DNA from 4 places in the Brevibacterium sp. FME17 genome. Region 3 is predicted to be linked to each of the others. Evidence: riboswitches for the same ligand, from Rfam matches in the RefSeq annotation. Region 3 holds a riboswitch; each other region holds the start of a gene.

Region 1 (7,306 bases), on a different contig from region 3:
GCCGATGAGCCGCTGATGATCATTGAAGCTGTGAACGCCGACGATCTGCACACCTGAGAACTTCCCGTGCGGCTCTGGGGGTGCTCCACGGTGACTCTTGGAGCGTGGGCCGAAACATGATTGGCTGGTGGCGTCGGTTCGACACGGTCCGACGGAGTTCGCACAAATACAGGAGCGGTCAGCATGATTTTCATCGTTGTGAAGTACGACGTGAAGCCCGAAAGCGTCGAGAAGTTCCCCGAGGCCGTGCGTGCCTTCACCGAGGCAGTGCGACAGGAGCCCGGCAACCTGTGGTTCGAATGGTCGAAGAGCCTGGAGAAGGACAACGAGTTCGTGCTCATCGAAGCATTCACCGACGAAGGGGCAGAGCCTCACGTCAAGAGCGATCATTTCGCCGCCGGCCTCGAGGCCATGCGCCCGCATCTGGCGTCGACGCCGAAGATCATCTCCCGCAAGATCGACGGCGAAGGCTGGGACGAGATGGGTGAACTGCAGATCGACTGACCTGGCCCACCCGCAGCCAGCCAGCCTGCAAACGCGTCGACCCTGTTGCTTCATGGCGCGGTTGCTTAGACTTCACTCATGGCGACCAAAGCGATGAATGTGGCGGCAATCGAGCAGGCCCTCGGTGAGCCCTGGGCGGAGACCAGAGCCCGGCTCGAAGCGGCCGGAGGGGCGTCGGCGAGTCACAAGGAACTCGCCGACGCCCTCTACCCGCAGTTCGATGGAGTCGTAGAGAAACACGGCTGGTGGGTTCAGGGCGCGGTCGTCGCCTTTGAACAGGAGATCGGCAGGCGAGTGCCCGGCCAGCGGGCCGACGGCACCTTCGACGTCGCGGTCTCTCGCACCGTGACCGGTCAGCGTGATGACGTCATCACCCGATTCGCCTTCCTCATCGATGAGGGAACATTGGCAGGCCTGGCCCTCGACGGTGAGGCCCGGACTTCGAAGACGCCGAAGCGCTCCTTCTGGCGGGCGGACCTCGAGGACGGGACCAAGTTCGAGGCAGCGGCCGAACGGAAAGACGAGAACAGAACACTCCTCGTCCTCACCGTCTCCAAACTCCCCAGCGCCGAGAGGCTCGAGGAATGGCGGTCAGACCTGAAGGGTCTTCTCTCCCAGATCTAGTTCCCGCCGACGATCGGGTTCCAGGTTCCGAGCATGTGGGCAGCCACGATGGCAAGAGCACAGACTGCCAGAGACACCACCACCGCCAGACGGTCATCGGAGCCGAAGGTCGACGCTCGACGCCAGGTCCGCCCAGGACGGCCGAACGCACGGCCCTCCATCGCCATCGCCAAGGTGGTGCCGCGACGAATCGACTGCACCAGCAGCACGAAGATGCCGGCGAACAGACTGCGCGTGCGCCGGACGATCGAACCGCCGGCAATGCCCCTGGCCCGTCTGGCCATCGCCAGGGTCTGCCATTCGCTGACGAGCAGACCGAGCAGTCTGCTGGCTGCCAGCACCGAGACGACAACCACCTCGGGCAGACGCAGCCGCTGGACTAGCGCATCCGCTAAGTCACGGGGATCGATGGTCGAGGCGAGCACGATCAGTGGAATCGCCAGAGCCAGGGCGCGCAGGAAGATCGCTGTGGCAGCCTCCAACGAGCCAGTTGTCATCAGGATCGGACCGACGTCGATGACCACCTCACCAGTCTTCTCCGCCAAGATCGCCGTACCCCACGCGGCCAACAGCGCACCGAGAGGCAGGAACCACAGTCGTTTGAGAGCAGCCCGCAGATCGAGCCCCGTCGCCGGCAGCGCAAACAGGCAGAATCCGAGGACGACTCCCGCCGAGACCACATCGATGCTCAGCAGAGTCCCGACCATGAGGATGAGCGCCACAGCGATCTTCGTCAGCGGATTGCACCTGACCAGCGCCGTCCTGCGCACAAGCGGAATGAGCTGATCCGGATCATGAACTGCGACTGGTGACGGTGTTGGTGCACTCAATTCTCTCGCCCCTCCTGGGTGTCTCCAGCTCCGGATGTCTGCTTCTTGCGCTGAGCACCGCCGAGGACGACGCGTCTGGCCCCGATCGCTTCGAGGAAGGCATGATCGTGACTGATGGCGACCACCGTTGATCCGCGTGCGAGGACATCGAGGAACTGCCCGACCAGCCCTGCCCAGGTCAGGGCGTCCTGACCGAAGGTCGGCTCGTCGACGATGAGCAGCTGCGGGCGGGGAGCCATCATCGCCGCCACCGACAGTCGCCGCTTCTCACCACCGGAGAGCCCCTGCGGATGTGCATCAGCGAGACTTTCAAGGCCCAGCGCCTGCAGCAGTTCGGCGACACGCTCCTCAACCTGGACCGCTGACCATCCGGCCAGACGCGGACCCAGCGCCAGCTCCTCGGCGACGCTGGAGCGCAGGAACTGATGCTCAGGCTCCTGGAACACCATCCCAATGCGAGGAGCCAGGAATGCTGAGGGCCAGCGGAAGGGCCTGGCATGCTTGGCCCCGGAGCGTAGGGAACCCAACGCATTGACCTCGCCACCGAACTCGGGAATGAGGCCGGCCAGGGTCAGTGCCAGCGTTGATTTTCCGGCACCATTGGCGCCGATGATGCCCACTGCTTCACCTGTACGGATGGACAGATCGAGGCCAGCCGCGGCCGCAGCCTTCGCCCGCGGACGAGCAACGTCGAGTCGTTCGGTCCTGAGGACGAGGTCGCCGTCCGGCCTGGATTCGGTGCGCAACGGTCCCGCACGCCCAGGCACCCAGATTCCACACTCAATCAGCGCCTCTGCGAGTTCCGGATCACCGAAGACCAGCCTCGGCGGGCCTTGTGTGAGCAGACCATCTGGGCCCAGGACGATCACGGTGTCCACATGATCGAGCCACAGATCGACCCGGTGTTCGACGATGATCATCGTCGCCGAGGTGGCCGCCTGGGTGCCGAGGACAGCATCACGAACGGAGACGGCCGAGTCCGGATCGATGTTCGCAGTCGGCTCGTCGAGGATGATCACCTGCGGTGCCATGGCATGGATTCCGGCCAGCGCCAGCCGCTGCTTCTGACCTCCGGACAGGGCCGCGGTGGGATGGTCGTGGGGCAGATCGAGGCCCATGGCCGCCAGCGAAGTGGAGATCCGGTCTTCGATGACATCAGCGGGCAGCCCCAGATTCTCCATGCCGAAGGCGACATCGTCACCGACGCGGGAGAAGATCACCTGCGAATCGGGATCCTGCAGAACCAGCCCGGCATCACCTCGGCGAGGGTCGGGTGGCCGGTCACCGATGCGCAGCTGGCCGGTGGCCTCACCGGACTCGGCAGGCAGAACCCCGGCGATCGCATGTAAGAGAGTGGTCTTGCCGGCCCCGGAGGGACCGAGCAGAAGCACCTTCTCACCCGCATCGATGCTCAGATCGAGCGGGCCCACCGCAGGTTCGTCACGATCTGCATGGCGCCACGAAAACCCCTGGGCGCGAATCGGCAGAGCCATCAGCGCAGGCGGCCGGAGGCGAAGGAGGACAGTGCCCCGGTCTTCGCGATCGCACGGTAGGCGAACCACGCGCCGATGCCGGAGATGACGACGCCGGAGATGATTGCGCACACTGTGTAGGCCGCCTGGAAGCCGAACTGCCATTCGGCGTTGTACATGATGTTCTCGCTCACCGACATGAACGCGGCCGCCAGCAATCCGGCCAGGCTCGTGACCCACAGATTGAACTTCCGATAGCCGAAGGCGGCGAAGATGAGCTCGGCGCCGAGGCCCTGGACGAGCCCGGAGAGCAGGACGGTAGCTCCGAAGTGGGAACCGAGGACCGCTTCGACGATGGCGGCGATCAGCTCGCACAGAAGGGCGGCACCTGGTTTGCGGATGATGGCCCCGGCCAGCGGACCGGCGAGAACCCACAGGCCGGCGATGAGGCCGATCGAGGGTGGAAAGGCCTGGAACCCGAGTTCGAGGACCTTCCAACTCAGGGCCAAGACCCAGAAGATGAGTCCGACGCCGATTCCGAGCACAGCGGTGACGACGTAGTCGACGACCCTCCACTGCTTCGACGCCGGTGCTTGGGAATAGGCTCGTGCGGTCTTCGCAGTGGATTGCGGCGCGGTAGTTTCTGGCATTGTGCCTCCTCATATCAAGGAGGGGTAGAAGAGTCTCGACTTCCTTCGGCGGTGCTAGCCGCATCAGGTTCGAGGGTCTGCAGCTTCATCTGCACTCTCAGCACCCATTTCGGCGCTCCCCTGTCGTGGCAACCACTGTACAGCAGGTAGGACGGGACTCAGCTCGGGACGACCATGACCGGACCCTCGGCATGGTGGAGGACTCTGCGTGAGGTGGAACCCAGAATGGCGCTTCGGATTGCTCCGCGGCCGCGAGTGCCCAGGACGGTCAGCTGCGCGGTCCGCGAGGCTTCGCCGAGCACCTCTGCAGGATCTCCGGTCGGCACCGTTGCACTCACTCGCAGATCGGTGAACTGCTGTGTCACCGTCGCGACCTCGGTCTCAAGCGCGGTCTCGAGCTCCAATCTTCTTCGGCCGGTGACCTCGGAGCTCAGCTCGAGCTCGGGATACCAGTAGAGCCATTCATCTCCAGAGGGCAGGACGGAGACGATCTCGAGGGCTGCTCCTCGTGAAGCAGCCACCTCGGCTGCGCTGAACATGGCCATCCGGCCGAACTCGGAGCCATCGACGGCGACGACGACCGCACCTGAATTCGAATCTGAGTGGTGGCCGGGAATGACTATCGTCGGGCAGTGCGAGTGCGCGGGCAGAGCCGTGGACACCGAACCGAGGATCCGTCCCATGAACCCGCCGCGACCGCGTGACCCCACGACAACCGTCCGGGCGTGAGCGCTCAGGTCTCGCAGGACGCCGGCGGCATCGCCTTCTTGGGCGCGGTAGGAGACAGGGCCCGGGTGGGCGCTCAGCTGCTCGGCCGCCTCGGTGAGGGTCTTCTCGACTCCTCGGTGCGCAGCTTCGAGCTCATTGTGCTCTGGCATGGACGCAATGTTCGGATAGATCATCGTGGGCACGGTGTAGGCGGAGACCACGGTGAGCGCGATGCGGCGGCGGGCGGCTTCGGCTGCTCCGTATTCGAGTGCGCGTACGGCGAGTTCTGAGCCGTCGTATCCGACGAGGATTCCGAGTTTCGTCGATGTCTGTTCAGGTGAGAGCTTCTCGGCAGTCATAGCAGACCTCCCAAAGGGGGCCGACGCTACCCTGACGAGGACGATGGCCCCGATCATCAGAACCGTTCTGGTCAGGACTATTCTACCAAGATTCTTCTACGGAATGTAGAGGAAAGCCTCAGATCGCGAAGCCCATATGGGCAAGCGCGTAGCGGAGGATGTGCTCCTGTCCGTGGCACATCTCGCCGACGATATCGGAGCGCAGAGTCTCTTCCGGGGTCAGCCAGTCGAGGCTCAGTGCATCGGCGCGGGGAGTGCACTCACCGCGGACTTCGAGGATGAAGCACATCGAGATCGCATGTTGGCGAGGGTCGTGGAGGAGCGAGGATCCCTCGGTGGGGAAGTACTCGGCGATGTGGAAGGGTGCGATCGCGGGCGGAATCACCGGCAGCGCCATCGGGCCGAGGTCGTTCTCCGCGTGGCGCATCAGCGCCGCACGGATGCTCTCATGAAAGCGAATGCGTCCGCCGACGACCTCTCGGCCCAGGGTTCCGTCGTCCAGGCTGCGCAGCAGCAGCCCGATCCGTTCGACGTCTCCGGACTCGCCCACCCGGACAGGGATCGCGTTGACATAGGGGATGGGCAGTCGCCGTCGCAGCTGAGCGAACTCGGCATCATCGAACCAGTTCTCGTCGAAGTCCAGAGCAGTGCGCGTCATGGCTCAATTGTGTCACAGTTCACCGGCGCGCTCGAGAGTTCCGATGGGTGGGACCGGGTGGTGGTTCTTCGTTGGAGTCGGGTAAAGTATCTTGATGTCGAGATAAAATTCTGGCCAGACCGTGACAGTGAAGTGACGTAGCCTACAGTTGTGTCAGCCACTGACAGACCTGAACGGTCAAGGATGTTTGAAGGGGTTAACCATGATCAATCATGAAGTCCGTACGCACAAGAGCTCAGAGAACCTGGCTCGCGAAGACCAACTCGCCTGGAAGATCGCCGAGGTCGCATCAGACCCGACTCCAGTGGATTCAGAGGTCACCGAAATGGTGATCAACCGCGTCATCGACAACGCCTCGGTGGCCGCAGCCTCGGTGCGCCGCTCGGCTCCGCTGCACGCACGCGAACAGGCGCAGACCCACCCGTACTCACCTGGTGCCACCGTCTTCGGTCTGCCCCTGGGTGAGCACTTCTCCCCGGAATGGGCAGCCTGGGCCAATGGAGTCGCCGTTCGTGAACTCGACTTCCATGACACCTTCCTCGCCGCCGAGTACTCACACCCCGGCGACAACATTCCACCGGTTCTCGCAGTCGCCCAGCACAAGGGCATCAGCGGCAAGGACCTCATCAACGGCATCGCGACCGGATACGAGATCCAGGTCGACCTGGTCAAGGGAATGTGCCTGCACGAGCACAAGATCGACCACGTCGCCCACCTCGGCCCATCTGCGGCTGCCGGTATCGGCGCCATGCTCGGCCTCGACACCGAGGTCACCTTCCAGGCGATCCAGCAGGCGCTGCACGTGACCACCGCGACCCGTCAGTCCCGCAAGGGCGAGATCTCGTCGTGGAAGGCACACGCCCCCGCATTCGCCGGCAAGATGGCTGTCGAATCAGTCGACCGTGCCATGCGCGGTGAGGGCGCACCCAACCCGATCTACGAAGGTGAAGACGGCTTCATCGCCTGGATCCTCTCCGGACCCGAGGCTCGATACACCATCCCTCTGCCAGGTGCAGGCGAAGCCAAGCGCGCGATCCTCGACACCTACACCAAGGAGCACTCGGCCGAGTACCAGGCGCAGGCGCTCATCGACCTCGCCCGCAAGCTCGGTGGCGAGATCGAGGATCTGAGCAAGATCAAGCGCATCGTCATCCACACCTCGCACCACACGCACAACGTCATCGGCACCGGCGCGAACGATCCGCAGAAGATGGATCCCAAGGCCAGCCGCGAGACCCTTGACCACTCGATCATGTACATCTTCGCTGTGGCTATGGAAGACCAGGGCTGGCACCACGAGCACTCCTACGCTCCCGAGCGTGCCGGACGTCCCGAAACGGTCCAGCTGTGGCACAAGATCGAGACCACCGAAGACAAGGAATGGACTCGCCGCTACCACTCGATCGATCCCAATGAGAAGGCCTTCGGCGGCCGCGTGGAGATCGAATTCGAAGACGGTTCGACTCTCGTCGACGAGATCGCAGTGGCCGACGCGCACCCC
Region 2 (7,306 bases), on a different contig from region 3:
TCATGAGCGACGGGCATGACCCGTTCCAGGCTCGTCTCTTCACCCTATTGGAAGCCGAGCTGAGCACGGTCGGACTGCGCCCGGTCGTGACGGTCACCGCCGACGACGCCGACCGTGAACGCGGCTTCCTCAAAGAGTGCCTGGCCAATGACATGACCGGAATCTGTGTCATCCGATCCCACCCTGACGCCGCACTGTTCTACACCGATGCGGTGTCGGCTGACATGCAGATCGTGTCCTTCGACCCCTCGACAGCTGGACCCGGGGTCGAGCTCATCGCCGGTGATGAGGAGCTCGCCGGCCGTCTGGCCGCCACTCAACTTCTCAAACACGGACACATCAGTCTCGGCGTCGTCGGCGACCATTCGACCAGCCCCATCGCCACCGCCAGGCTCGCCGGAATCCAATCGGCCTTCGCCGGACGCTCGGATATCGGGTGGCGTGCCTACATGAGGGAAGACGCCCACGATCTGGCCAGCGCGAAGAACGTCGTCGCCGCGTGGTTAGGATCGCGCAGCGCCCCCAGCGGACTTATCACCTTGTCCGCGACCCTGACCCAGGGGGCCATCGATGCCTGCCGGCGACTCGATGAGTGGCCGGCGCTGGTTGGCATCGACGATTTCCCGACTGCAGGGCTGTTGGACGTGACCGTCATCGACCGTGACGTGCGGTCCATGGCAGCCGAGGCGGTCCGGCGCCTGCAGGATTCGGCCCACGTCGAGACTGGAAGTGATCCATATCGAGGTTCGATCCAGGTTCCTGTGCATGTGATCGCCCGCGGCAGCGGCGAAGAGTCTCCGGGCAAGTGAGGCTGTCGGGAGTTACTCCGCGGAGGTACTTCGCGTGTCGTCTGCGGGCACTCTCCGGGGACGCTCAGGACATAATTTTTCGACGAAACAGTTGACACCGGGCACCGATCGGCGAATTATATTGATCAGCCTGACAACGTTGTCAGAAAGATTGAAAGGTTCACGATGAGGCACAACCTGCAGTCCCGTAAGAAGTTCGCCGTCCTCGGCGCCTCGGTTGCTATCGGCGCTCTTGCGCTCAGCGGCTGTGGGAGTCAGAAGGGCCAAGGCAATGAGGAAAGCGGAGGCGGTTCCTCGAACGGAGACGGTGAAGTCACCATCGCACTGCTGCTCCCTGAGTCCAAGACCACTCGCTACGAATCCTTGGACAAGCCGAACTTCGAGAAGTACGTCAAGGAAGCCAATCCCGATGCGAAGGTCAAATACAGCAATGCCAACCAGGACGCGACCCAGCAGCAACAGCAGTTCGAAGCCGCAGTGACCGAAGGCGTCGACGCGATCGTCCTCGACCCGGTCGACGCTTCGGCCGTGTCTTCGGCTCTGTCGAAGGCCAAAGCCAAGAAGATCCCGGTAATCGCATACGACCGGTTCTTCAAAGACGCGGACTACTACACCTCGTTCGACAACAAGAAGATCGGCAACCTCCAGGGACAAGCCGTCCTCGACGGACTCAAGGCCGAAGACAAGGACCCGAAGTCGGGTCCGGTCTGGATGGTCAACGGTGATCCTAAGGACCCGAACGCCGCTGACTTCAAGGCCGGCGCCGAGGAGACCCTGAAGAAGGGCGGTGCTGACATCACCGAAAGCCACGATGCCCTTGACTGGGACCCGGGAGACGCCCGCCAATGGGTCGAAGGTCAGCTGCAGACTGCCGACAAGGACCCGATCGCCATCTACTCAGCCAACGACGGCACCGCCGGCGGAGTCATCGCCGCCACGAAGAAGGCCAAAGTCAAGCCTGTCATCACAGGACAGGACGCTGAAGTCGACGGCCTGCAGAACATCCTCAGAGGCGATCAGTACGCCACGATCTACAAGGCGATCCCACCCCAGGCCGAGTTCGCTGCGAAAGCAGCAGTCGCGCTGGCAGGCGGCGAGAAGCCAGAAGGGTCAACGACTTACAAAGACACACCGACGGACTTCGTCGAGGCCAAGGTCGTCACAAAAGACAATGTGAAGGACATCGTCGGTGATCAGATCAAGGCTGAAGACATCTGCACCGGAGACGTGAAGAAGCTCTGCAGCGACTACGGCGTCAAGTAGAAATCGGCGAGTAGGAACATATGAATTCTCAACCCAACGATCCGGCGCCCGCGCAGCAGCGGGTGCCGGAGCCCGGCGCCGATCCAGTCCTCGAGCTGCGCGGGATCAACAAACGATTCGGTGCGGTCCAGGCGCTGACCGATATCAACCTCACCATCGGCCGCGGCGAGGTCGTCGGACTCGTCGGCGACAACGGCGCCGGCAAGTCGACTCTTATCAAGGTCATTGCCGGAGTCCATGGCTGCGACGAAGGTGAGATCATCATGAACGGGATCTCTCAGAAGTTCGCGTCGCCGAAGGATGCACAAACGGCCGGTGTCGCCACGGTTTTCCAGGATCTTTCCCTGTGCGAAAATCTCGACGTGGTGGCCAACCTCTTCCTCGGACACGAGGCTACACGCGGTGGTGTCCTCGACGAGGTGGCCATGGAGGCGAAATCTTGGGAGCTGTTGCGCAGTCTCTCGGCGAAAATACCAAGCGTGAGGGTGCCCATCGCTGCGCTCTCCGGCGGACAACGTCAGACTGTTGCGATCGCCAGGTCCCTCCTCGGCGATCCTTCGATCGTGATGCTGGACGAGCCGACGGCAGCGCTCGGCGTCGCGCAGACTGCGGAGGTCCTCAATCTCATCGAGCGTCTGCGTGAACGAGACCTCGGGGTGCTGTTGGTCAGTCACAACATGGCTGATGTTCAGGCTGTGGCTGACCGTGTACACGTGCTGCGCCTGGGCAAGGATGCCGGTGACTTCCCCGGTGACGAACGCACGGACGTGCTTGTGGCAGCGATCACCGGTGCCAGCGACAATGTCGTGACCCAAAGGGCCACGCGAAGAGGAGAGCGCCGATGACCCGCAACTCATTCATCACGGACTCTCGGCTTTCGCACGAGGGATTCTTCTCGACCTTCCTACGACGCGTCAAGGAGGGCCAACTCGGTTCGCTTCCGGTGATCATTGCCCTTGTCGTCATCATCATCGTGTTCCAATCAGCGAACGACAAGTTCCTCTCTCCCGCCAACCTCGTCAATCTCTCATCAACGGTTGCCTACATTGCGATTCTCGCTCTGGGCATCAACTTGATTCTGTTGCTTGGCGAGATCGATCTGTCATTGGCGCAGTTGGGTGGGCTCGCAGCGTCACTGCTGGGAGTCCTTGTCGTCAGACAAGGAGTTCCGCCTCTGATCGCACTCGTCATCATGCTGGTGTTGGGTCTGGTTGTCGGAGCGATCCAGGGGTGGTTCTTTGCGGTGGTCGGCATCCCGGCCTTCGTTGTCACCCTGGCTGGATTGTTGGCTTTCACCGGACTGACTCTGACGACGCTGGGTGTGCAGAAGAATCTGTCGATGTCTGGTACATTCGCCTTTGACTTTGCGAACTTCTACTTTCCGGCGATTTGGGCTTATGTGTTCGGCGCAGTCGCGGTGATCGGCTTCGGAGCAGGTATCGTCTCGTCGAAACTGCGTCGCCAAGCGGCAGGACTCGACAACCCTAGCTGGACCTCGGTGACAGTGCGCATCGTGCTGCTGGCAGTGATCGTGTTTGGCTTCCTCATCCTCGTCAACCAGGACTTCGGCCTTGTGTTGCCCTTCTTGCTCATGCTGGTCATTGCGATTTCCATTGACCTAGTACTGCGCAAAACCCGCTACGGAAGATCGATCTACGCTGTCGGCGGCAAGGTCGAGGCAGCCAGGCGTGCAGGCATCCAGGTGACGTGGGTGAGAATCAGCGTTTTCATGGCCGCCGGTACCCTCGCAGCTCTTTTCGGCTTCATCAAGGCAGGTGTCAACTCGAACGCGGGTTCGACGTTGGTGACCACGCAGGATCTGCTCAATGCGATCGCTGCGGCAGTCATCGGCGGCACCTCGTTGTTCGGTGGACGCGGCACAGCCTGGGCTGCAGTGCTCGGTGCACTGGTCGTCGGTGCGATCAACAACGGTCTCTATCTCATCGGCTTCAACTCCGATGCCCAGCTGATCATCACCGCACTCGTCCTTCTCGCTGCTGTTGTCATCGATGCCCTCAGCCGCCGCGGACAGAGGTACGTAGGACGAGGTTGATGCCACCCGCACCGAGCGGACCACTTAGCATTGACCGGCGACGTTACAAAGTCGCCGGTCAATGCTAAGTGGTCCGCTCGATGAGTCTTCGTTGGGTAGACCCAGTTGCAGGGAGGCGGGGCGAGCATTCCAGCTCGCTCCGCCTCTGTCGTGCTGATACAGTCGAAGCCAATGACATGGGGTGCCTCGTGAACATGAAGCGCGGCTGAGAGAACACCCATCGAACCTGATCTGGGCCATACTAGCGAAGGGATCGTCATGGTTGACTTCGACCTGCGTTCTGCGCACGAGCATATGCGTGCGAGCAATCCACTTATCCAATGCATCACGAACACCGTCGTGCAGCAATTCAGCGCCAACGTGCTTCTGGCCATCGGCGCCGCACCGGCGATGCTCGACCACGAGGCCGATGCTGCACAGTTCACGCGCATCGCCAGCGGACTGCTGGTCAACTTCGGAACCGCCACGAACCAGCAGTTCCTTGCCGCCGATGCCGCCATCGACGCAGCCAACGAAGACTCCAAGCCGTGGGTTCTTGACCCGGTGAGCATCGGAGCCGTCGATTTTCGGACCACCCGAATCCGCCGTGCCGCAGCCTCGGGACCTACCGCGATTCGCGGAAACGCCTCCGAGATCGCGGCCTTGGCCGGAGTCGGGGTGGGCGGTCGAGGCGTCGACTCCACCGACGAAGTTGATGCTGTGATTCCTGCCGCTGCCGAACTGGCGCGGTCGACCGGAGCCATCGTCGCGGTCTCAGGACCCAGGGACGCGATCGTCGCCCATATCGACGGAGTCGATCATGTCGCCCGCCTCGACGGGGGCCACTCTTATATGCCGCTGGTCATCGGCACCGGGTGTTCACTCGGCGCAGTCACCGCCGCGTACCTCGTCGGAGCAACGACCGCCTCGGCGAGGTTCGATGCTGTGATCGCCGCCCATGCGCACTTCAAGGTTGCCGGTGAAAGAGCTGCAACTGGTGCCAAGGGCCCCGGCAGCTATTCGGTGAACTTCCTCGACGCGCTGTACACGCTCGACGCGAAGCAGCTGGCGGGCGCACAGATCGAGGCCGACACCTTTGAAGGATCACAGTCATGAGCGAAGCCAGCTACGAAGCCAACTACGAAGCCAGCTACGAAGCAAACTCCCGTCTGGCGGGCATCGACACTCGGCTCTACCTCGTCACCGACTCGGTTCAGTGCCGGGAGGCCGGACGCAGTGTCGCTGAAACCGTCCGCGAGGCAGTTGCCGGGGGAGTCGGGATCGTTCAGGTCCGGGACAAGGACATCGACGATGACGCCTTCTACACCCTGGCACGCGAGGTCATCGCCGCCGTCGGCAGCGCAACAGCCGATACAAACCGTCGCGTACCCGTCGTCCTCAATGACCGCGTCGCCGTCGCCCAACGGCTCCTTGCCGAGGGCGTGCACGTCGACATCCACGTCGGGCAATCAGACACACCTGTCGAGGAAGTGCGCGAACTCGTCGGTCCAGAAACCCTCATCGGGCTCTCCGCGGCCAACGGTGCCGAATTCTCTGCTGCCCGGGAATCGGGAGTCGTCGACCTCGTCGGAATCGGGCCCGTCTACGACACCACGACGAAGACCGACGCACCCGACGGGATCGGTCCCGACCGCCTCAGCGAGCTTGTGGATCTGGCAGGGTTGCCTGCTGTTGCCATCGGTGGGATCAGCACCGCGCGTGCTGCCGAATTGCGAGGTCGGGGCCTGATCGGTATCTGCGTGGTCTCCGCGATCTGCCGTGCCCAGGACCCACGTGCCGCGGCAAGGCAGCTTCTCGCAGAATTCGGCGATGGCCAGGCGGAGGCAACTCAGTGACCACCCGACCACCCATTGCGCTGTCCATTGCCGGCACCGACCCCAGCGGGGGAGCCGGCATCCACGCAGACCTCAAGACCTTCACAGCTCGCGGGGTGCTGGGCACCACTGCAATCACCGCGCTCGTCGCGCAGAACACCCACGGTGTCTCCCAGGTCTACGGAATCGACGATGCCTTCGTCTCTGACCAGCTCGACAGCGTATTGAATGACATGCCCGTCGACGCCACCAAATCGGGGATGCTCGGCTCACGCTCACTTGTGGAACTCGTGGTCGCACGGGCGGCGGGGAGCCAGCTGGGCTTCTACACCGTGGACCCGGTCATGGTCGCAACCTCCGGGCACCGCCTCCTCGAGGTCGATGCCGTGGCTGCCGTCCGTGATCACCTGCTCCCGGTCTCGGACCTCATCACCCCGAACCTGCCCGAGGCGGCACTGCTGATCGGCGATGACGAACCCGTGGCCCAGAACCCGCAGGAGATGTTGGACCAGGCCAAACAGTTGCTCGCTCGCGGGCCTCGCGCGGTGCTGCTCAAGGGCGGACACGCGATCGAGGGCGATGTCGCCGACGTTCTCGTCACCGCCGAAGGCACCGTCACCGACTTCACCCACCCACGGGTGGACACCCCGAACACCCATGGCACCGGGTGCACATTGTCGGCCGCGATCACCGCCGAGGTGGCTGTGCTCAAGCGTGAACGTGCAGTGGCCGACGTGAGTGCGGACCTTCTACACGAAGCCGTCGACAACGCACTGAACTATCTGGCCCGCGCCCTGAAATCTGCCGCGAACTGGCAGGTCAGCCTAGACCCGAAGGGTGCTCATGGGCCCGTCGATCACCAGGTCGACATCGTCCGGAGCTGACCCCAACACACCAACATTCCTCGGGGCCCGGATGAGGGTCCCACGAAGTCAGGAGACACAGATGTCGACAGATTTTTCCGCAGGACCTCAGACCATTCAGCTGTGGGATCGTGTGCGCCCGATCGTCGAGCAGATTGAGCGTTTGCCATTTCTGGGCCAGCTGGCCGAGGGCAGCCTCGAGGTGAAAGCCTTCACGAACTACATCATTCAAGACGGTATCTACCTCACCGGCTACGCGAAGGCGATGTCCTTCCTGGCAGCCGGGGCCGATGACCGGGACGAAGCACGATTCTGGGCCAGCTCCGCCGCCGAGGCCATCAGTGTTGAAGAGGAGATGCACGGTGAACTGCTTGCCGATCCTCGCCTGGCCGCAGCCCACGATGAGCTCGTCAGCGGTGGTGCCGGTTTCAAGGCCTCACCTACCACATTGGGCTACGTGTCCTACCTCGTCGCGACCGCAGCCAGCCGCTCCTACGGTGAAGG
Region 3 (7,306 bases):
CAGCATGCCCAGCGGCAGGTGAACGGAGCCGGGGATGGCCGCGATCTCCCGCTCCCAGTCAGCACGCACATCGATGAGAAGAACACCCGAGGAGTGAGCCCGGTATTCGTCGACGCTGATCTCCTCCGCCCGGTCCGGATCCCGACCATCGGGTCCCGGACGGGCAGCAGCGCAGGCAACGGCCACCTCGGCTAGGTCGGTGACCGGCGGACGATCAGGATCCGGTGAGAACCGAAGTGTGGAGTAATCGGACTCCAGAGCGTCATAGCGCAGAAGGCGCCCGATCAGCGGTGTGCCGATTCCGCAGATGAGTTTCACGGCCTCCGTGGCCATGGCCGAACCGACGGTGCCGCACAGGACCCCGAGCACACCGCCCTCGGCACAGTTGGGCACGGAGTCGGCCTCGGGGATGTCTGGAAACAGGTCACGCAGCATCGGCCCCTGCCCGGGGACGAAGGTGCTGACCTGCCCCGAGAAGCGAAAGATCGTGCCCCATATCAGCGGTGTGCCGGTGAGCTCGGCGGCATCATTGGACAGGTATCGGGTCGCAAAATTGTCTGCACCGTCGAGGACCAGGTCGTGGGAGGAGAAGAGCTCGAGAGCATTCTCAGGACGCAGCCGCTCACACATCGTGTGGACCACAAGTTCCGGATCAAGACGCAGCAGGGCATCACGGGCGGAAGCGACCTTGACTCGCCCGATATCGGCATCGCGGTGAAGGACCTGACGCTGCAGATTCGAGGCTTCGACCACATCGTCATCGATGACCGTGATCGACCCGATCCCGGCCGCGGCCAGGTAATGCAGGATAGGTGCCCCCAGTCCACCCGCACCGATGACCAGCGCCGAAGCGGCCCGAAGCCTCCGCTGTCCCAGCACACTGATTCCCGGCAGGCTCAGATGCCTGGCGTAGCGGTCGAGTTCCCGTGGGCTCAGACAATCGACCGGTTCGACGAGTGGGCCCGGATTGCTCGCCACGCTCATGCCGGGGTCACCATCCCGTCGAATGTCGACGAGGCGAAGGCCAATGGTCGTTTCGGGATGCGACCGGCATGAGCGGCGAGGAGCCCGGACTCCACAGCCAGGGACATCGCTCGCGCCATGGCGGTGGCATCGTGGGCCCGGGTGACGGCTGAGGCCAGGAGGACGGCGGTGCAGCCGAGCTCCATCGCCAAAGCAGCATCGGAGGCGGTGCCGATCCCAGCGTCGAGGATCACGGGCACCTGGGCACGGCTGACGATCGTCTCGATGTTGTGGGGGTTGAGGATACCCAGCCCGCTGCCGATCGGAGCCCCAGCAGGCATGACCACGGCCACCCCAGCATCCTCGAGCCGCTTGGCCAAGGCTGGATCGTCGTTCGTATAGGCAAAGACCGTGAAGCCATCGAGAACTAGTTCCTCCGCGGCACGGAACAGTTCCACCGGATCGGGCAGCAGAGTCTCCTCATCGGCGATGACCTCAAGCTTCACCCAGTTCGTCTCGAGCGCCTCCCGAGCCAACTGGGCCGTCAGCACAGCATCCCGGGCGGTATAGCATCCGGCAGTGTTGGGCAGGATGCGAATACCCAGGCGCTGCAGCAAGGCGAACACCGAGTCGCGGGCTTGTCCGTCATAGCGGCGCAGAGCCACGGTCGTCAGCTCGGTGCCCGACGCGTCCAGGGCCTGTTCGAGGATGCTCAGCGAACTGGCGCCACCGGTGCCCATGACGAGTCGGGAGTTCAGAGTCACGTCGTCAACGCTCCAGGTCATGTCAGCCTCCCTGTACCGCGGTGACGATGTCGACTCCATGGCCCTCGCGCAGAGTGAAGTCCGACCACTGTCCGCGCCGGATGACTTCACCGTCGACGGCGACGGCGATGCCCAGGCGGCTGCCGTCGACGGGAATGCCCTCGGCGGTGAGTTCCTTGTCGACGATGCTGGAGACGAGGTCTCTGGCGGTGGTAGGTCCGGCGAGTGCATGGCGCTCGCCGTTGAGCGTGATGGTGATCGTGTCGGTCATGGATGACTCCCTGCTGGTTGCCGGATGGTGGTTGATGAGTGAAAGCGTTCTGGTCCCACTACGGTCAGTACCCCGGGAGGCCCAGACTGGGGTGCGCGCTCACACACGAGGTCGGCGCTGAGTTCGGCACCCAGTGGGGCGAGGAGGATCCCGTGGCGGAAGAACCCGGTGGAGATGACACAGCCGGGGTCGATGCGTCCGATGATCGGCACATCATCGGGTGAGCCCGGCCGGGCGCGGGTGGTGATATCGGTGATCTCGGCCTCGAGGATGGCCGGGGCGAGGCGTTCGGCATCTCGGAGCAGCTGGTGGACGCCACCGGCGTTGGTCCCTGACCGCCCGTCCTCACGGCTCGTGGCCCCGAGGACGAGTTCACCGTCGAGACGAGGCACGATGTAGACGGGGCGGGCCTTGACCAGACCACGGATCGTGCGAGTCAGCAGCGGGGCCAGGGCCTGAGGCGCACGGAGCCTGATCACCTCACCCCACACCTGGCGCAGCGGCAGTGGGGGAACGCCCGAGATGTCATTGCAAGCGCTGCCCGCGGCCACGACGACCTGATCGGCGCGCAGCCTCGTCCCATCCTCGAGTTCCACTCCGAGTGTCTGGCCGGCTTCGGTGATCAGGGCGTCGACGCGGACACGAACGATATCGTCACGCAGCACCGCGAGCAGTGCACCGGTAACGCGCCGGGGATCGATCGAATGATCTCCGGGGATCATCACCGCACCACATACCCCCGGTGCCAGGGACGGTTCCAGCTCGCGGGCCCGGGATCCGGTGATGAGGGAGACGTCGAATCCGGCGGTGGTCTGCAGATCGACGAGTTCACGCAGGGAGGCGAGATCGGCGCGGTCACCGGCACAGACGAACGTCTCGGCGCTCGAATACCCCAGCTCATGACCCGAGGCTGCAGCGAGATCGGCGGCGAAACCTGGGTAGAGGTCTGCTGAGGCACGCATGAGCGGATATAGGGGAGACTGACCCCACACCACCTCGGCGGCCGGGGCCAACATTCCGGCCGCAGCATGGGAGGCACCCATGGCGGGATCCGGATCGACGATGGTCACGCCAACGCCGCGACAACGCAGCTTCCAAGCAGTGGACAAGCCGATGATTCCGGCTCCCACAATGACGACGTGCACGTGCTTCTCCCTCCGGCGGCATGACCCGCATCAGGTTGAACGGTCGGCACAAAGCCCTCTCAGCCTCTTTATGAGGCTCCCGCGAACTCCTCTACTCTAGGAGCATGGTCGCAGATATGACAATGGACGCCGCAGTCCGAGACACAGACAAGACCGCAGACAGAGCCGCACGACTGGAGCGACTTCGCGAAGCCAGCCTCTATGTCTGCACCGATTCCCGCAGCGCCCAGGGGGACCTCCCCGAATTCCTCGACACCGCCTATGCCGGTGGTGTCGACATCATCCAACTGCGCGACAAAGGCCTCGAGGCACGCGCCGAGATCGCAGCACTCGAAGTGCTCAGGGAGGCAGCCCACCGTCACGGGAAACTGTTCTCCGTCAATGACCGTGCGGATGTGGCTCTCCTCGTGGGAGCCGATGTCTTCCACGTCGGGCAAGGGGACCTCACCAGCGACCAGGCCCGCGCGGTCCTCGGCCCGGATGTGATCCTGGGGCGATCGACCCATTCGATTACGCATGCCGAGGCCGCCGAGGCGGACCCCGAGATCGACTATTTCTGTCTGGGCCCCGTATGGGAGACCCCAACCAAACCCGGCAGACCCGCCATCGGCACTGACCCCCTGCGTGCGCTCGCCTCCATCGCCACCAAACCCTGGTTCGCGATCGGCGGGATCTCGGCAGGCCAGCGCCTCGACGAGGTTAAAGCTGCAGGTGCGCGGCGCGCCGTCGTCGTGCGTGCGGTGACCGCGGCAGACGACCCTGCGGCCGCAGCCGCGGAACTCAAGCAGGCACTGTGAAACCCAGCCGGTTGAGGCCAGCACTGTGAGGGCCAGCAGGGAGAAGGCCAGCAGTATGAAAACGAAGGAATCCAACTGACATGGGAGAACACGCAGTGAAGATACTCATCGCCGGAGCCGGCGCGACCGGTGGAGCATTCGGCACCCGCCTGTTCGAAGCAGACCGCGACGTGACACTCCTGGTCCGCGCCGCGCGGGCAGAGATGATACGCGCCGATGGGCTGCGCTTCGTCGCCCCCGGAGAAGACCGGACGAATCACATTCCCGTCCTCACTGCGGCAGAACTCGCCGCAGACGGCACCGACCAGGCCCCCTTCGACCTGGTGATCGTCGCAGTCAAGGCCAACGGCCTGGAACCGATCCTCAACGACATCAGGCCCGCCGTCGGCGAGCACACGATGATCATTCCGTTCCTCAACGGCATGGCTCAGATCGACCGGCTGGTCGAGGAGTTCCCCGGACAGGTGCTGGGCGGTCTGGTCAAGATCGTCGGGACGATCAAGGACGGAGCCATCCACCAGATGACAGATCTGGCCGTCATGACTATCGGCGACCTCGACGGGGGAGTCGTTCCGGAGACCATTGCCCAGGCGCTTGACGTTCCCGGCTACAAACTGCAGATCCTGGACGACATAACATCCGCGCTATGGGAGAAATGGATCTTCATCGCAGCAGCGGGAGTCGTCACCTGCCTGTTCCGAGCCCCGGTCGGAGCGATCATGGCCGCTGGTGGCCACGCCCACATCGTGAGGATCGTTGATGAACTCGAGGCCGTGGCGGCCGCGGGCGGACACCCTGTTTCGGCCAAGGCCAGGGACATGACACTGTCTATGCTCACCGCCGAAGGGTCGGCGTTCACCTCATCGCTCTACCGTGACGTGACCTCGGGTCTGCCCAGTGAAACCGAGCACATCCTCGGACACCTCGCGAGCACGGCGGCTGGCCTCGGTGTCCCGACGCCCCTGCTCGACCTCACACTTGTGCAGTTGCGAGCTGGGGCATCTCTGCGACAGCACTGACCTCTTCGGCGCCGAGGCGCAGCATCGTCACGTACGGGTCATTGGGGATGGTGTGGGGGACCGCATCAGATCCGTGCGGGGCGGTGAACGTCACCATCGGGATCGCATCTCTGCGGTCGAGGACCAGAAGTGTCTCGTACTTGCCCGGCCCCACCGAGCGGGCGGAGCCGACGGGAAGTTCGGAGGCCAGCGTCTCCAGCGGATTGGCCGCCGAGGGTGGCCGATTCATCTCCTGATCGGCGACATCGGCGAACTGTTCGGCGGTGATGAGATAGGCCTTGGCCGGGGTGGGTCCCGGTGCGTGATGGTCGTAGAAGGCCATTCCTCCACCGCCCCACACGGTGGAGCTGCCGGCGAAGTAGATGGATCCGGGAAGTTCGATGCCCATCTCCGCCAACGGCGGATCGGTGTTCCTCGCGCCGGGATAGGTGACGAAGGCACCTGGGGGACGGCCGCCCTGCAGGTAACAGGCGAGCCTGTCACGATGCATGTTCGACCCATAACTGACATACCACACGAGTGCTTGAGACATCCCTTTCATGATGCCACGTCGACGGCTGGGACTGTCCAATCTGTCGCGCCTCGGTGTGCCGTCCGAACGTCGTCTGCTCGGGCTTTCCTCCTGGCCAGGAGTCTGCGCGTGAGTTCGGCTACACCGGTGATTGTCAGAGCGATGCCGACGCCCAATCCCACTCCGAGCAGCGGCTGGTCTTCGAAGAGCACACCACCGAGGAGACCGATGCCCGTGGAATACAGGGCCCAGGCCAGGCACCCTACGGCGTCGAAGGCGAGGAACCGGGTGCGCGGATACTTCAGGATCCCGGAGGTGAGGGTTGTCGCTGTGCGCCCGCCGGGAACGAAGCGTCCCGCGATGAGGGCGGCACCGCCTCGGCGGGCGAAGATGTCTTCGGTGTGCTCAACCATTCGCGAGGCCCGCGGCGAGCGGGTCCACCGATGCACCAGCGAGCCGCCTCCGCGCCCCACAAGATGGGCGGCGAAGTCGCCGATGAGGGCACCGATGGCCGCTGCCAGGAGAAGTCCCACGGGGGTCGGCGTGCCGGCCGCGGCATAGGCTGCAGCGGTGATGAGGACCGTCTCGGAGGGGACGATGGGGACCAGGGAGTCGAGGCCGGCGGTGACGAAGATGAGGAGATAGACCCATGGGGATTGGAGCGTAGCGGTGAGGATGTCGAGAGCAAGGTCCATACCCACTTACGCTATGGACGGGGAGGTGAGATCGGAACGTGGCAAGGAGCAGTCTCTTGTGCAGGTGTCCGGACGAGGATATGCGGAAAACCGGAAGCGGAGATTGCGGTCGGTCCCATGGGAGTGGCCGTCTGGCGTTGCTACGATCAACCTATGCCCTGGCCGACATCGCTGACTGCGCGAATTCCCCGAGAGTCCCGCATGTTCGCCACCCGTTGGGTCGCCTCGGTCTTCGGCATCCTTTGGGGCGTGGTTCTGTGTCTTCCGCTTCTGCTCGCCGCCGTCCCAGCACCGACGTCGCGTTTGAGTCGCAGGGTCCTCGGCTGGGAAAGAAGCCGACAGGATAGGTGCTTCGGCATCGTCATGGGCGAGGCTCCGAGCAAGCGCGGCTTCTTCGTCTTCAATGGTGTGGTTGCTGGCCTCATCGCCATGCCCGTGTTCAATCTGCTGACCGGTTTCCTGCTCGTCACGATCGGTTCCCTCATCCAGGGACTGTTCATCGGTGGCAGCATCACCATCGGCTTCGACTTCTGGACCATCAGTCAGCCGACATTGTTCGTCGGGGTGCTCTACGGAGCCGCGAATCTCATCGGGGTCATCGTCCTCGCCGAGCTCGCGAATTGGCTGCATGGGACAATCGACTCCCGATATTCGGCGGTCAGCCGCCCCAACGCACCACACACTCGCATCACCCAGCTCCTCATGACCCGCCACGGTGTGGTCATGGCCATAGACGAGGAGCGTCGACGCATCGAACGTGACCTCCACGACGGGGTGCAGCAGAACGTTGTCTCCCTATCCGTGCTCATCGCCCGGGCCCAACGAGCCAAAGACCAGGACAAGGTCAGCGCTCTCCTCGATGATGCCCTCGTCCAGTCCCAGGACCTCATCGATGAGATGCGCGAGGTCGCCTGGCGCGTCTATCCCACGGCCTTGGACGAACACGGCCTGGGCACCGTTCTCAACCGGGTCGCCGATCATTGCCCGATCCCGGTCACCCTCACCGCTGTCCCGTCCCAACGGGCGCCCCAGGCCTGCGAATCGGCCGCGTATTTCGTCGTCCGTGAGGCTGTGACCAATGTCGTCAAACACGCAAATGCCTCGCACATTCGCATCAGCGTGATCGTTGACGGGCAGATGT
Region 4 (7,306 bases), on a different contig from region 3:
TGACCTGCAACGATGATGGTCAATGTGACGCACAGGACATGCGCTTCGCATGATATTCGCAGGTCCGGATTCGGTGTCTGCGACGACCTGTGCCTCAGTGCAGGACGGCCACGCCGAGGTGGTCCGGAAGAACGTCCGATTCCTCGAGCTCCAGCAACTGGAATCTCGGGTACCCGGGGACCGAATCCAAGGTCACTGCGAACAGCCCGGTGCCGGTGAATCGCGTCGACAGCTCCAGTCCACGCTGACCTGAGCCGAGCCTCTTGTTCATCTCGACCATAAGATTGAGCGCGAAGCACGGGGTGCCCAATCCGACGAGGGACACCTTCTGCTCACCACGGAATAGTGCGGGCTCGGCCGGCGTCACCGGGTGCCTGTGACCGTCGATCTCAAGGACCACCTCGGCGCCGGTGGGAAGAAAGGTGCGCGCCATGCCGGGCAGAAGCGAGAACTCAGCCGGACGGTCCAGACGCGCGATGCTCAGGCGCCAGCGCCGAAGGGCCGGTGTCAGGACCTGCGAATCGGTGAGCGAGACGAGCTCGGTCGTCTCCCCCGCGCCATTGGCCCAGGGAACCGGTTCGAGGTCGTCGAATGAAGTGATCACGCGCATGTGATCACTGTAGTCGCGGCGCACCACTTGCCAAGTGAGCGCAGAGGACTAGCCTTGGAACGTGCGTTTTGCCCATAACGATCGGGTTGCGAACAGATACAGCGGAAACATCACCCATACAGAAGAGAGGCACGCCGGGGTTTCCTCCGCGTGATTCTCAAGTGCCCTGAACAGCAGTTCTCGTGTGTCTCTCCCCCGGCAATCGGAAGGGAAAAACATGTTCGGACCAGACAACGTCCGCAAGCGCTGGCGCCCAGAAGAGATCACCGTGACGAAACCCGATGTCACGAAACGTGCCATCGGAGCAGCAGCGATCGGAAACGTCACCGAGTGGTACGACTTCGGCGTCTATGGCTACCTCGCCGTCGTCATCGAGGGCATCTTCCTCCCCAAGGACTCCGGCCCCATCGGCCATGTCATCGTGGCCGGGCTCTTTGCAGTCGCCTTCCTTGTCCGCCCGCTCGGCGGAATGTTCTTCGGCCCCTTGGCGGACAGGATCGGCCGCAACAAGGTCCTGGCGATGACGATGATCATGATGGCAGCCGGCACCTTCCTCATCGGCGTGATCCCTGACTATGCGACGATCGGTCTGTGGGCGCCTTTCCTTCTGCTTGCCTGCCGACTCCTGCAGGGATTCTCCACCGGCGGCGAGTACAGCAACGCGATGACGTTCATCGCCGAATACGCACCGGATCGGCGCCGAGGATTCCTCGGCAGCCTGCTCGAGGTCGGTACCTTCACCGGCTACGTCCTCGGCGCTCTGGTTGCCACGATCATGCAGGCCGTATCCACCACAGGCTTCCTGGAGACCTGGGGCTGGCGCATTCCCTTCTTCGTCGCCCTGCCGTTGGGTTTCGTCGGCGTCTACCTGCGGACGAAACTCGCCGACACCCCGGCATACAAAGAGATGGAGAAGCTCTCCGAACAGGAAGAATCCAGCAACCGCACGAAGGGCGAGTTCAAGAAGATCTTCGCGCTGTGGCCCAACCTTCTGGCCTGCTGCGGTCTGGTCCTGGCGTGGAACGTCACGAACTACATGTTGACCTCATTCATTCCCCTCTACTTCCCGATGGTCCAAGACATTCAGGGCAGCGGCGGGGTCTCAGAACTCACGTCCCAGATTCTGCAGATCCTCGTTATGGCGGTCTGTCTCGGACTGATTCCGGTCATCGGCAAGGTCTCTGATCGGGTGGGCCGCAAGGCAGTTGTGCGCGCGGGATCGATCTCACTCATCGTGCTCTCATTCCCGTCTCTGATGCTCATCCGCGGTCATAGCGACATCATCGTGTTCCTCGGTCTGCTGATCATGGGGCTCAGCCTCATCTGCTTCAGCGCGACGATGCCCTCGACGCTGCCTTCCCTGTTCCCGACGATGGTGCGAGCAGGTGCGCTGGCGATCGCCTTCAACATCTCGATCTCACTGTTCGGCGGCACCACCTCGGTCGTGATGACCAGCCTCATCAGCGCCACCGGCTTCCTCATGTGGCCGGCGATCTACCTCGTGGCCGCGGGAATCATCGGACTCGTTGCGATCCATTTCGTGGAAGAGAGCAATGGTCGTCCGCTGTGGGGATCGACTCCGTCGGCGGCTTCGGAGGAAGAGGCCGAGGACTTGGCAGAAGAGCTCAACCAGGAGACCGAAGCGACCTGAGCCGGTGCTGTCTCCTCAGGGTCTGAAACACCCAGAGGGCGAGCGCACCCAGGGGCGGCCCACCCTGGTGACAACCTCAGTTCAGAACGATGCAGAACGGGTGACCTGCCGGGTCGAGGAAGACGCGGAAGGTCTCGCCTGGCTGGTCAACTGCCTTCCCTGCACCGAGTTCGACCACTGCTGCCTCGGCGACATCAAGGTCATCGACGACGACGTCGAGGTGCATCTGCTGTGGGTGGGCCTGGCTCGGCCAGCTGGGGGCGTGATAGTCCTCGACCTGCTGGAAGCAGATCGGCGGCCAGGAATCTGATGTGATCTCTGCCCAGGTGCCGTCGTCATCGACTCTGACCTGCCAGTCGAGGAGTTGACCGTAGAACTCCGCGAGTTCGCGTGCGTCAGGGGCGTCGAGAACGACGACGGGCTGCTTTGCGATTGCCATGCTGGAAGTCTACGCGCCACCGGTGTCACGGTGAAGGGCACAGGTGCTTCGCCGGTGCTAGGCTCGAAACACCACAGGGGAGCGCCGACGAGACCGGTGCTGAGAGTGCGCAAGCAGACCCTTCGAACCTGATCCGGTGAGCACCGGCGGAGGAAGTGAGAGATGACAAGGATGAACGACGTCCCACAGCAGACCAGCACCAGTATTCACCTGAACCCAGGCGGGCCGGTGGCGACATTGAGAGCGGCGACCGCTCCCACCTGGGACGCCGCGGTCGGGCACAGGTTCGTTAAGGAACTGTTCGCCGGGACCCTCGACGATTCCGTGATGAAGAAGTATCTGATTCAGGACTATCAGTTCTTCGAATCGTTCCTGTCGATGCTCGGCGCCTGCGTCGCCCACGCCGATGGCATCGGCCCCAAACTCCGGTTTTCCAAACAGCTCGGATTCCTCGAAGCAGATGAGAATTCCTACTTCCTTCGGGCCTTCGCCGAGGTGGGTGCCAGTGCCGATGAATACGACGATCCGGTGCTGACCGATCCGACCGCGCGGTTTCGCACCATCATGTATGACGCGGTCGTTTCTGCCTCTTACCCGGACCTGCTCGTCGTGCTCGTCATCGCCGAATGGCTCTACCTCGACTGGGGCGAGCGCGAGCAGCCGATGCCCCGTCGCCACGTTCACACCGGATGGATCGAGCTGCATCATGGTGTGGACTTCCGTGCCTGGGTGCAGTTCCTCGTCGACGAACTTGAGAGGGTGTTTCCCACCGGCGACGAGGCTGAATCCGCCACGGCCCGGGCCCGGCTGGCGCGCCTCTGGCAGCGGACGGTTGATGTGGAGTTGGCGTTCTTCGAGGAGGCCCATGTGCTCGACTGAGGGCGGCACCAGGTGAGTACCCGTCGTGCGGTTCTGCGGCAGCTGCTTGCACAGATCCGCGAGATCAATTCTGGTGGGCGGAGCCTCATCGCCGTCGACGGGGTCGACGGAGCGGGCAAGACCGTTCTCGCCGGGGAGCTTGTTCGGCTGGCTGCCCAGGATGGGCTCCGCTCTGTTGCTTCGCTGAGCATCGACGGCTTCCATCACCCACGTTCGACCCGGTATGCGAGGGGGCGAGGACCCGAGTCGTTCTACCGTGACTCCTACGACTACCCAGCGCTCAAGCGGTCAGTCGCGACTGCGTTCAAGCAGGGGCTGCCTGTTGTCACAGCCGTTTGGGATGTTGTTGCCGATGCCAGTATCGAGAGTGCACATTCCAGTCTCGACTTGCCACAGGATTGCGTCCTTCTCGTGGATGGCATCTTCCTCCATCGGCCTGAGCTCCGTGAGTTGTGGGACGCCAGCATTTGGGTGCAGGTACCTTTCGCGGTCTCTGTTCCGCGCGGGAACGAGCGCTTTTCCGGGCAGTACGATCCTGATCCCGAGGCAGAGTCCAACCATCGCTATGTCGGCGGGCAGCGGCTCTATTTCGCACAATGCTCGCCGTGGGAGATGGCGACATGGGTCCTCGACAACGAGGATCTGGCACACCCCCGCCTTGCCGCACGAGCAGGGCCACCGATAACTCAGTAGCCGAGAACTAGAAAGGGGCAGGCAACGCACCATCTGCCTCACACAGGGGCATGCTGATTGTGCTTGACGATCTTCGCAACGATCGCAGCGACGGCGCAGCCTACTGCGATGAGGAATGGCACTCCGACAATCACCGTTTCGACGATCATGACGAAAGTGTGCTGGAACATGTTCGCCAGAATATTCACAGCGGCGAATGCCACCATGCTGAAAGCGAGGAAGAAGCCGGCTGTCTTCACCAGCCGAGTCGGCAGCGTCCCCCGACGCTCCCGTATGTTCAATGTGCTCATCGCCGATCACCTTCGATCCTGATCACCGTCGACGCCGTCTGCGCAACTCGCGATGTACTTTGAGGCTACGCCTGAAAGCTTGGCGAGCCATGGGGGTACCTGGGATGTTCGATGCAAGAGAAAGTCCACCGCTCGCCCCTGCTCATGCCGGTCCTCGCCCTGGTCGTGTCAGTCCTCTCCCCTAGAATGAACCCATGAGCAATCCCCAGGTAGATGCGGTTGTCGTCGGATCCGGGCCCAATGGCATGGCCGCCGCGGTCACCATGGCTCGGGCGGGCCTGTCTGTGGAGGTCTATGAAGCCCAGTCCACCATCGGCGGCGGCGCACGCACCCTCGACCTGGGCCTGGCCCCTGGCATCACCCATGACATCTGCTCGGCCGTGCATCCCTTGGCGATCTCGAGCCCCTTCTTCGTCGACTTCGACCTGCGCTCCCGGGGCCTCGAGTTCACCACTCCGGAGGTCTCCTACGCTCAGCCTCTGGACAATCAGCCCGCCGCGCTGGCATTCCACGATCTCGATACAACGGTCGACCACCTCGGCGCGGCCGGACCCGAATGGCGGCGCTTCTTCGCCCCGCTGCTCGAACGCGTCGATGATGCGATCTGGTTGTCCCTCGGTGACAAACGCTCCATTCCGGAGACGCTGCGCGATGTTCCCGGCATCGCCAATGTGATGAGATTCGGGCTGCGGCTGCTGTCCCAGGCCAGCCCGGCCTGGAACATTCCGCTCTCACATGAGACCTCCCAGTCCCTGTTCACCGGTGTCGCCGCGCACGCGATCGGCGGACTGCCGGCCATGGGCACAGCTGCCACGGCCACCATGCTCTCGACCGTCGCCCACGCCGCCGGATGGCCGTCGCCTGTGGGCGGTTCGCAGGCGATCATCAACGCCATGGTTGCCGACCTCGAAGCCCACGGCGGGTCTGTGACGACGAACGCGCGCATCGATCATGTCTCCGATATGCCGGCTGCCCGGTCCTATCTCCTCGACACCTCCGCCTTGAACGCGGCACAGATCTTCTCCGGCCTCATCCCGGCCAAGGTCGCCAAGTCGCTGCGGTCCTTCAAGCAGGGCAACGCCGCAGCCAAGGTGGACTTCGTCCTCAACGGACCCGTGCCCTGGGCCGACCCTAATATCAACCGCGCCGGCACCATCCATGTGGGCGGAACCCGGGCACAGATGGCCGCAGCCGAGGCGGATGTGATCGCCGGGCGCATGCCAGCCCACCCGGTCAGTTTGGTCTCCGACCCGACCGTCTTCGACCCAGCGCGTGAGGTGGACGGCCTACGCCCACTGTGGACATATGCCCACGTCCCCTTCGACTGCCCACTCGACCCGGCCGAATACATCATCAACCAGATCGAACGCTTCGCACCCGGCTTCCGCGACACGATCGTCACGTACAACTCCATCCCGGCTTCAGAGATGGCTGGTCACAACCAGAACTACATCGGCGGCGACATCGCCACCGGGCTCGTCTCCTTCTACCGGATGATGGCTCGCCCGCGCACCAGTTGGGACAACTACAGCCTCGGCGTCCCCGGCGCCTACCTGTGTTCGGCCGCGACCCCACCGGCACCCGGCGTCCACGGAATGAACGGGTGGTTCGCGGCTCGGCGAGCGTTGAAGACGCAGTTCGGCATCAGCGAGGCCCCGAGCCTGGCTCCCTGATAACCTGCCGGTGCCGGTGCGAACGCATCCGCCACACTCCGTTGGCCACGGCCACCGCCACGACGACGAGGCCCGCACCAAGCGCCTGCCCCAGAGTGAGCTTCTCGCCCAGGATCAGGGCCGCGAGCACAAGGGCGAGCACAGGTTGGATGAGCAGCAGGCTCGCCGTCATCGACGGCACCAACCGGGCACTTCCCCTGTTGATGAACAGCCACGCCACCACCTGCCCCAGCAGAGCCAAGGCGATGAGATACATCCACGACCTCGGACCGATCCCCGCGAGGTGGATGCCGCCGGTGAACTGGGCGATGACCGCCGCGGTCACAGCCGCCGAGGCAGTCGCCCAGGCCAGGGGCTGAATGGCCCCCTCGGCCTTACGCCTGGTTCCCCGGCGGGTGAGGAACATGTACACCCCGTATCCGATTCCGGCGATAAGCGCGAGAACGGTGCCGAGAACAGCGTTCTCCCCCACCGCGGCCAGAGACACGATCCCACCGACCAGGCCGACGCCGATGAGCATCAGCGGCAGGGAGATGAGGAAGCGTACGCTCACACGCTCCCGGTCGATCAGCAGGGCAAGCAGGGGCAACACGATGACCTGAACGTTGACGAGCACAGTGGCGACGCCGGCACCCACGAGGTAGATCGAGGCCGTCCACGCAATGTAGTCGATGCCCAGCGCAACGCCGGCCGCGATTGCCCAGAGGATGCCAGATCGTGAAAGACCACTGTGGCGCCTGCGTTCGAACAGCGCCAGGGGCACGAGCGCGATGACGGCGATCGCGCACCGCAGCACGGCCGTCGTCGCCGCGTCCACACCCGCAAGTTTGACCAGGATCGCCGAGATCGACAGGCACAGCGCACCGGCAAGCACCGCCGAGGCGGCGAGTGCGGTTGGCGGCTCCGGCGCTGGAGCGACCCTGGGGGCGACGGTCATATGTTGACCGTAAGCCCGCGGCTGCGATTTGGCACTACCTCCGGCACATGTCACTGCAGCCCAGGGACGCAGCAGGGACGATCAGATGTGCTCGCGCAGGATCGTGCCCAGTCGGGTCAGGGCGTCGACCATGT

What was found. Region 3 has a riboswitch for thiamine pyrophosphate ahead of thiO (glycine oxidase ThiO). Riboswitches for the same ligand answer to the same signal wherever they lie in the genome.
Region 1: linked by a shared signal. The riboswitch ahead of INT40_RS05995 (ECF transporter S component) and the one ahead of thiO (glycine oxidase ThiO) in region 3 are both predicted to bind thiamine pyrophosphate.
Region 2: linked by a shared signal. The riboswitch ahead of thiM (hydroxyethylthiazole kinase) and the one ahead of thiO (glycine oxidase ThiO) in region 3 are both predicted to bind thiamine pyrophosphate.
Region 4: linked by a shared signal. The riboswitch ahead of INT40_RS14130 (TenA family protein) and the one ahead of thiO (glycine oxidase ThiO) in region 3 are both predicted to bind thiamine pyrophosphate.

Annotation. Positions count from the first base shown of each region.
Region 1 is NZ_JABUYD010000004.1:157,031-164,336, reverse strand. Features, by position in the region: gene INT40_RS06020 (class I SAM-dependent methyltransferase) at 1-57, shown strand, start outside; gene INT40_RS06015 (putative quinol monooxygenase) at 184-504, shown strand; gene INT40_RS06010 (hypothetical protein) at 583-1,128, shown strand; gene INT40_RS06005 (energy-coupling factor transporter transmembrane component T family protein) at 1,125-1,958, opposite strand; gene INT40_RS06000 (ABC transporter ATP-binding protein) at 1,955-3,451, opposite strand; gene INT40_RS05995 (ECF transporter S component) at 3,451-4,080, opposite strand; TPP riboswitch at 4,104-4,212, opposite strand; gene INT40_RS05990 (universal stress protein) at 4,239-5,147, opposite strand; gene INT40_RS05985 (DUF4916 domain-containing protein) at 5,266-5,805, opposite strand; gene INT40_RS05980 (MmgE/PrpD family protein) at 6,008-7,306, shown strand, end outside.
Region 2 is NZ_JABUYD010000018.1:79,557-86,862, forward strand. Features, by position in the region: gene INT40_RS15275 (LacI family DNA-binding transcriptional regulator) at 1-809, shown strand, start outside; gene INT40_RS15280 (substrate-binding domain-containing protein) at 975-2,072, shown strand; gene INT40_RS15285 (ATP-binding cassette domain-containing protein) at 2,093-2,917, shown strand; gene INT40_RS15290 (sugar ABC transporter permease) at 2,914-4,125, shown strand; TPP riboswitch at 4,293-4,396, shown strand; gene thiM (hydroxyethylthiazole kinase) at 4,384-5,220, shown strand; gene thiE (thiamine phosphate synthase) at 5,217-5,960, shown strand; gene thiD (bifunctional hydroxymethylpyrimidine kinase/phosphomethylpyrimidine kinase) at 5,957-6,823, shown strand; gene INT40_RS15310 (TenA family protein) at 6,885-7,306, shown strand, end outside.
Region 3 is NZ_JABUYD010000002.1:23,581-30,886, reverse strand. Features, by position in the region: gene INT40_RS02075 (ThiF family adenylyltransferase) at 1-984, opposite strand, end outside; gene INT40_RS02070 (thiazole synthase) at 981-1,748, opposite strand; gene thiS (sulfur carrier protein ThiS) at 1,750-1,998, opposite strand; gene thiO (glycine oxidase ThiO) at 1,995-3,143, opposite strand; TPP riboswitch at 3,134-3,236, opposite strand; gene thiE (thiamine phosphate synthase) at 3,260-3,940, shown strand; gene INT40_RS02050 (ketopantoate reductase family protein) at 4,021-4,959, shown strand; gene INT40_RS02045 (histone deacetylase) at 4,913-5,491, opposite strand; gene INT40_RS02040 (DedA family protein) at 5,497-6,165, opposite strand; gene INT40_RS02035 (sensor histidine kinase) at 6,319-7,306, shown strand, end outside.
Region 4 is NZ_JABUYD010000016.1:5,401-12,706, reverse strand. Features, by position in the region: gene INT40_RS14145 (HutD family protein) at 95-610, opposite strand; gene INT40_RS14140 (MFS transporter) at 828-2,261, shown strand; gene INT40_RS14135 (VOC family protein) at 2,338-2,700, opposite strand; TPP riboswitch at 2,766-2,872, shown strand; gene INT40_RS14130 (TenA family protein) at 2,863-3,579, shown strand; gene INT40_RS14125 (uridine kinase) at 3,592-4,272, shown strand; gene INT40_RS14120 (hypothetical protein) at 4,311-4,562, opposite strand; gene INT40_RS14115 (phytoene desaturase family protein) at 4,757-6,235, shown strand; gene INT40_RS14110 (DMT family transporter) at 6,207-7,172, opposite strand; gene INT40_RS14105 (PLP-dependent aminotransferase family protein) at 7,254-7,306, opposite strand, start outside.